2 linked regions of the Cystobacter fuscus genome follow. The protein of the gene in region 2 binds, or shares a complex with, the protein of the main gene of each other region. Links are inferred from orthologs where the notes say so. Each region holds a gene or a part of one and is shown on either strand. Other genes may lie near its edges. The genes, in order: holB and dnaX.

Region 1 (3,232 bases), 1.1 Mb from region 2 along the record:
CGAGCCCCCGGCGTACTTCTCCAACCGCTCGTGGTTCTCCAGCATGCCCCGCACGATGGAGGCCACCGCGCCCAGCAGTTGCAACCCGTGCACCCCCTGCCCCATCGCGTCCACCGTGTAGTCCAGCGCCGCCTTCAGGTTGCGATTCTGCAGGGCCTCGGACAGCTCGAAGAACTCCTCCTCGCGCGTGTGCGCCACCAGCAGCGCCACGTCCGCCGCCTCGATGGTGGAGCCCTCCGCGTACGTCGCCAGCTTCTCCAGCTCGGATTGCAGCAGCCGCACGTTGCCGCCAATGCGCTCCTTGAGCAGGTCCGCCGCGGCCTTGCTCAGCTTCTTCTTGAACGGCCAGAGGAACTCCTCGGCGAGCGGGCCAATCTCCAGGTCCTTGTGCCGCGCCGCCACCTTGCGCTCGACGAGCCGGCCCTTGTCCGCCGCGAGCTTCACCAGCGGGTTCTTCGCGTCCACGTCCGAGGCCGCCATCACCAGCGTGTGCCCCGGCGGCAGGCCCTTCTCGAAGAGGGTCAGGAGCGCGCTCGCGTCACCCTCGGGGGCGCTGATGCGCTCCTCCCGGCAGAACGTGGCCACCTCCTTGAGGAAGAGCAGATCCGCCTCCGCCAGTTCGACGTTCAGCTCCTCCTTCCACTCCTCCGCCGTGGGCGCTCCCGGGGCGTCCGGATCCAACTGCGCCACGCCCCACCCCGCCCGGGCCGCCAGCGCGAGCAGCCGCCGCGCGCCCTCCTTGCGCTTGCCCGCCGTCCACGCCTCGCGCGCCTTGCCCAGCGCGTTGCCCCGCCCCTTCTTCGGTGCGAGGAACTCCGGGTCGCGCACCAGCACCACCTTGCGTCCGGGGAACAGCGGCAGCGTGGCCAGCTCCTGCGCCACCTCGCGCGGCGAGCCCGCGTCCAGCACCGCGAAGTTCAGCCCCGCGGACGCATCCGGCAACAGCGCCTTCACCAGCTCGTCCGCCCCCTTGCGCACGAGGTACTCCTCGCCCCACAGCAGGTAGAGCGGGTGCACCACCTTGCCCGCCCGGGCCTCGTCCAGCACGTCCTCGATGTCCGCCGCGCTCATCGCCCCTCCAGCAATTCAATGAGCATCCGCTCCAGCTGCAGCCGGGGCGAGCCGTTGCGCTCCACGATGGTCGCCCGCGCCTTGTCCAGCAGCGCGTGCCGCCGGTGGAGCATCGACTCGTGCGTGCGCGCCGCCACCTCGTGCGCGAGCGCGTCCAGGTCCCGGTTGGCCAGGCGTTCCCCTCCCACCTTCGCCATCGCCACGTCGCGCGTCCACAGCGAAAGGATGGAGAGCGCCTGCTCCGCGTCCTCGCGCGACTCGCCGAACGTGGCGGCCCAGCGAAGCATCGCGCTCGGCTCTCCGGGCTTGAGCGCCTCGAACGAGGCGATGACGTCCTTACGGGCCGCGAGCGCCTTCAAGTCCAACGCCATGGCCCGGCCGAGGCTGCCCCCGGCCATCACCGCCGCGAGCATGGCCGTCGGCGCGTCCAGCTTCCGCTCCTTCTGGAGGCGCTCGGCCACGAGTTCCACGGGCAGCGGGCCGAAGGACACCTTGGAGCAGCGGCTGCGGATGGTGGGCAACATCTTGTCCGGAGCCGAGGCCAGCAGGATGAGCGTGGTCTCCGCGGGGGGCTCCTCGAGCGTCTTGAGGAAGGCGTTCTGCGCCTGGGCATTCATCTGGTGCGCGTCCACCACGATGGCCACCTTGCGCTTGGACTCGAGACCCCGCAGGCAGATGCGCTCGAGCAGGGCGCGGATCTGATCCACGCGGATGTCGCGGCTGGGCGTGGTGGCGAAGTCCGAGCGGCCCGCGAAACCACGCTCCACGCGCTCGGCGTCGGGCATGAGCCAGGAGACGTCCGGGTGGGCGCCCTTGGCGATGCGGGTGCAGCTCGAGCACGTGCCACAGCCCACGTCGGGCTGCTCGGGACAGGTGAGTGCCTGGGCGAGCCCCACGGCGGTGAGTTCCTTGCCCACACCCTCGGGCCCGGCGAAGAGGTAGGCGTGATGAACCGAGCCACCCCGAAGCGCCGACTGGAGCGCGTCGATGGCGCGTGGCTGTCCGACGACCGATGCCAACGTCATGAGGGCGTGTATCCCCGCTCGCGTCCCACCCGTCAACCACTCAGGGGGTAGCGCGCGCCCGGGGAGAGGCTCCCAACCCGAGCGTGCGCGCGGCCGACGCTGCCTCGGGCGGTAGGCTCGCCTGCTCGGCGGCCCCCGTCAGCGGCTCTCCTCGGCCCCTCCGCCAGCGGTTGCCGGCTTGTCCTGCCGGGTCAACGCCAGCAGCATGAAAAGCGGGAGGAACGCCAGGAACAACGCTTGGGGCGCAACCCAATGCTCGAGCAGGCCGCCAAGCAGCCCGCCGAACACGCCGCCACTCGGGCCAGCCAACGCATTGATCGATGCCGCCTGGCTGAAACCGATCGTCTCGCCCAGCGCGGCAAACGCCGTGAGGTTGATGATCTGCAGCAGACCCAGGCCACACCCCAGCACCGACGCGAAAGCGCAGACCTCGGTGGCCGCATGTGACGTCGCCAGTCCGATCAGGGCACCCACGACCACGAGCCCGCCGAGGCCGCGGCTTGCCCGTGGATGCCGGACCACAAGCGATCCGGCCGTCACCAGCGTGAAGACAAATGCCAGGCCCTGCGCGGCGACGGCAAAGCCGGCGGTGCGCTCGGGCAGATGCAGGTAGCGCACGACGATGATCACGATGTAGAACGCGAAGTAGGCATTCAGTGACTGGATCAAAAACTCCCAGCCCGCGACACGCCGCGCTGGCATCGACTTGAACAGTTGCGGGAGAGAGGTCCGGCCCCCGGCCTGGCCTCGCCTGGCTTCCGGTTGGCCCTTGCGGCCGATGCCCAGCAGGAACACCACGATGTTCGACGCGAAGATGACCGCGGCGCCCCAGAAGGCAAACACCGGTCCTTGCCTGGGAAACAGGGCCGTGGCCAGAACTGCCCCGAGAAAGGTCATGCCGATCACGTGAGCGGCGCGAAACCAGCCCGCCCGTTGCCTGCCGAGCTCATGCAGGCGGCTCATGAAGATCGTATTGATTGACACGAAGCGCGGCGGCATGGCCAGGCTCGCCGCCGCGGTGAACAACAGCAAGGCCGGGAAGGTCGGCACCAGCGGCGTCAGCAAGCAGATGGCCATGCCCCAGGCCGACCCCAGGACGAAGACGACTCGCACACCGTAGATGTCGACCCATCGGC
Region 2 (3,121 bases):
TTGACGGCGGCGGTCACCAGGTCCTCGAGCAGGCCCAGGTCGTTCGGGTCCACCAGGGACTTGTCGATCTTGATGCTGCGCACTTCCTGCACGCAGTTGGCCACCACCTTGACCCGGCCGTCGCCGGCCTGCGCCTCGACGGTCTCCTCGGCCAACTCCTTCTTGCGCTGCTCGATCTTCTCCGTGAGCTTGTTGGCCTGACGGATGAAGTAGTTCAGGTCGATGCCGGGCATGTGCTTCCTCTTGGGGCGTGCGAGCGGGCGGGACACGCGCCCGCTCGGGGTGAATCGGAGCGCGCACCCTAGCGTCGGTCGAGCGCGTTGTCAGGGGCTCTCGTCAGGAGACTCGCTCGTCGGGGCAGCCACCGGACGCACGGGCAGGTCGTAGACCTGGATGTGTTCGATCTCCCCGCCGAGCAGCTTGAGGGTGGCACGCACCGCGGGATGGGCGCGAACCCGGCCCTCGGTGCTCTTCTCGTACGCGGCCCGCTCGGAGGCATCCTGCTCGGCGAGGCTGATGAGTCCCGCGCCCGTGCCCGGGCCGCTGTCCCCCTCCGCCACCTTGTCGCCCTCCGCGCAGTCCTGCACCACGAGCTTCGTGGGGCGGCCGAAGTGCTCGGAGAGGGCCTTCTCGACGATGGCGCGCCCGGTGCCCGAGACCGTGGTCTTGTGGAAGCCATCCTTGGGCGGGTAGGCGATGGCCACCTCTCCCTCGCGGATCCACAAGAGGCGGCCACAGGCGAGCGACTTGGCGTGCCGGCCCGAGGCCTGACGCATGGTGTCCACGGCCGCGCGCCACCGGTCCTGGAGCGGACGCCGGGGATTGTCGCGGCCAGACATGGCCATGGAGGCCATGTGCAGGGGCGCTCCCCGGTGGGTGGTGGGCTCGATGGACGGGGCCTCCATGGGCGGAGGCTCGGGTTCGCTCGAGGGGGCGAACTCGCTCTGGGGCGGAGGCGGCTCGTCCGGGAGGCACTCGCCGGACGCGCAGCCGTCGGCCGGGCCCTCCTCGGGAAAGTAGCGCTCGTCCTCGACGGGAGGCGGCTCCGGCGTGGGAAGTGGCGCCCGCGGGGGAGGCCGCACGTTCGTCACGCGCACCACGGGTTGGGCGGGCACGGGGCTCGCCGGAGGCAGGTCACGGGCGATCGCGGCCGGGCGCGGGGCTCGGCCACGGGAGGGCGGGGGGCGGGCGCGGGCGCGCGCTCAGTGGGCGCGAAAGTTGGCCGGGCTGGAGCGACCTCCGGGCGCTCCAGGGGCTACCTTGTGGCCGTCCTCGGCGCCCAGGCCGGCGGCGAGACGATCCACGCGCGCGAGCAGGTCCGGGATGGAGCCGGCGGGCGAGAGCTGGATGGCCTTGAGCAGGGCCATCTCCAACGCGAGTCGGGGCTGGGCCGCGCGCGACACGTCCCACACGCACCCGTGCACGATGTCGAAGAGGCGGGAGATCTGCGCCGCGTCCGCGTCCTTGGCGAGCGCGCTGAGCGCGGTGCGCTCGGTCTCGGCGAGCTCCGTGGGGGCCTCGCCCAGCGTCTTGGCCACGAAGAGGTGGCGCAGTTGCAGGGCGAGCTCCTCCGTGAGCCGCTTGAGATCCGTGCCGCGGTTGAAGACCTCCTCCACGCGCTCGAGCACGCGTCTGGCGTCCTTGCGCACCAGGGCCTCGGCGAAGTCCTGCACCACCGTGCGATCGATGGCGCCCAGGGCATCGGCCACGGCCTCGTCGCTGGGGTTGGCGCCACAGGCGGAGAAGATCTGATCCAGGAGGCTGAGCGAGTCGCGCATGCCGCCCTCGGACTGGCGCACCACCATGGAGAGCGCCCGCTCGGAGATGGCGACCTTCTCCTGCTCGCAGATGTACTTGAGCCGATCGAGCATCACCTTGGCGGGGATGCGCCGGAAGTTGTGGCGCTGGCAGCGCGAGAGGATGGTGTCCGGGAGCTTGTGTGCCTCGGTGGTCGCGAAGATGAACTTCACGTGGCCGGGCGGCTCCTCCAGCGTCTTGAGGAGCGCGTTGAACGCCGCCCCCGAGAGCATGTGGACCTCGTCGATGATGTAGATCTTGTGCCGGTCGCGCTGCGGGAGGTACTTGGCGTTCTCGCGGATCTCCCGGACGTTCTCCACGCCGTTGTTCGAGGCACCGTCGATCTCCGCCACGTCCACCGACGTGCCCGCGGCGATCTCCCGGCACGCCTGGCAGGTGTCACAGGGGTTGGCGGTGGGCCCCTTCTCACAGTTGAGGGCCTTGGCGAGCAGACGGGCGGCGGTCGTCTTGCCCACGCCTCGCGGTCCGCAGAACAGGTAGGCGTGCGCCACCCGGTCCATCTTGATGGCGTTGGCGACGGTGCGGACCACGTGCTCCTGGCCGGTCATGTCGTCGAAAGTCTGCGGGCGCCATTTACGGGCGAGAACGAGGTAGCTCATGGGGGTAGGTGAATCTAACCATGGCGTCCTCTCCAACGCACGTCTTCCGCGCGTTCCACTCGACTTTCGAGGTCACTTCCCGGAAAACGGGGAGACCACTCCGGAAGTCGGGCACTTCACGCGGGGTCGGAGGCGTCGCCCGCCTTGCGCTCGCCCGGGAGGCTAGGGAGAGTCACGCCGAGCCTCCCGATGACCGTTCCCGCGCCGCTGACCCCACTTCCCGCTACCCCTGAACCCATCTCCAGTGCGACTACCCGTCAGGGGGGGATGCCCGCGTGGGGTCCATGGGTGGGGGCGGGCGTGGCGTTGTTGCCCGCGCTGCTCGCGGTGGCGCAGCTCGGGCGCATCCACCCGGACGAGGTGTACCAGTTGTTGGAGCCGGCCTGGTTCCGCGCCCACGGGTATGGCGTCCTGGCGTGGGAGTGGCGGGTGGGCCTGCGCAACTGGGCCGCGCCCCTCGTGGCCTCGGGACTCTTGCGCCTCGCCTCGGTGCTGGGCCTCACGCACCCGGTGGCCTACCGGGCACTGCTCGCCGTCCCCCAGGTGGCCCTGCACGGGTGGATGTTGTGGGCCGCGTACCGCTTCGCCGAGCGGCGCGTCGGACCTCGAGGCGGACTGCTCGCGATGCTCGCCGTGGGCCTCTATGGCCCGGTGCTCGTCTTCGCGGGCCGCACGCTGGGGGAGTCGCTCTCTGGCGCCTTCCT

Evidence for each region.
Region 1: dnaX (region 2) and holB share a complex: the UniProt entries of both Bacillus subtilis proteins name them as parts of the DNA clamp loading complex. The link is inferred for Cystobacter fuscus from one-to-one orthologs.

Annotation. Positions count from the first base shown.
Region 1 is NZ_CP022098.1:4,067,170-4,070,401, reverse strand. What follows is about bases 83-3,004. They hold holB (DNA polymerase III subunit delta'), read right to left. Parts: upstream 2,097-3,004; coding sequence 1,068-2,096; downstream 83-1,067. Other genes in these bases: CYFUS_RS16800 (MFS transporter), read right to left, coding at 2,235-3,004; holA (DNA polymerase III subunit delta), read right to left, coding at 83-1,071. Also shown: more of holA, read right to left, coding at 1-82; more of CYFUS_RS16800, read right to left, coding at 3,005-3,232. UniProt on the Bacillus subtilis protein: DNA polymerase III is a complex, multichain enzyme responsible for most of the replicative synthesis in bacteria.
Region 2 is NZ_CP022098.1:2,965,707-2,968,827, forward strand. The notes cover bases 311-3,121. They hold dnaX (DNA polymerase III subunit gamma/tau), read right to left. Parts: upstream 2,418-3,121; coding sequence 1,203-2,417; downstream 311-1,202. Other genes in these bases: CYFUS_RS12300 (DNA polymerase III subunit gamma/tau), read right to left, coding at 324-1,115; CYFUS_RS12310 (glycosyltransferase family 39 protein), read left to right, coding at 2,685-3,121. In the rest of the region: CYFUS_RS12295 (YbaB/EbfC family nucleoid-associated protein), read right to left, coding at 1-233. UniProt on the Bacillus subtilis protein: Part of the beta sliding clamp loading complex, which hydrolyzes ATP to load the beta clamp onto primed DNA to form the DNA replication pre-initiation complex.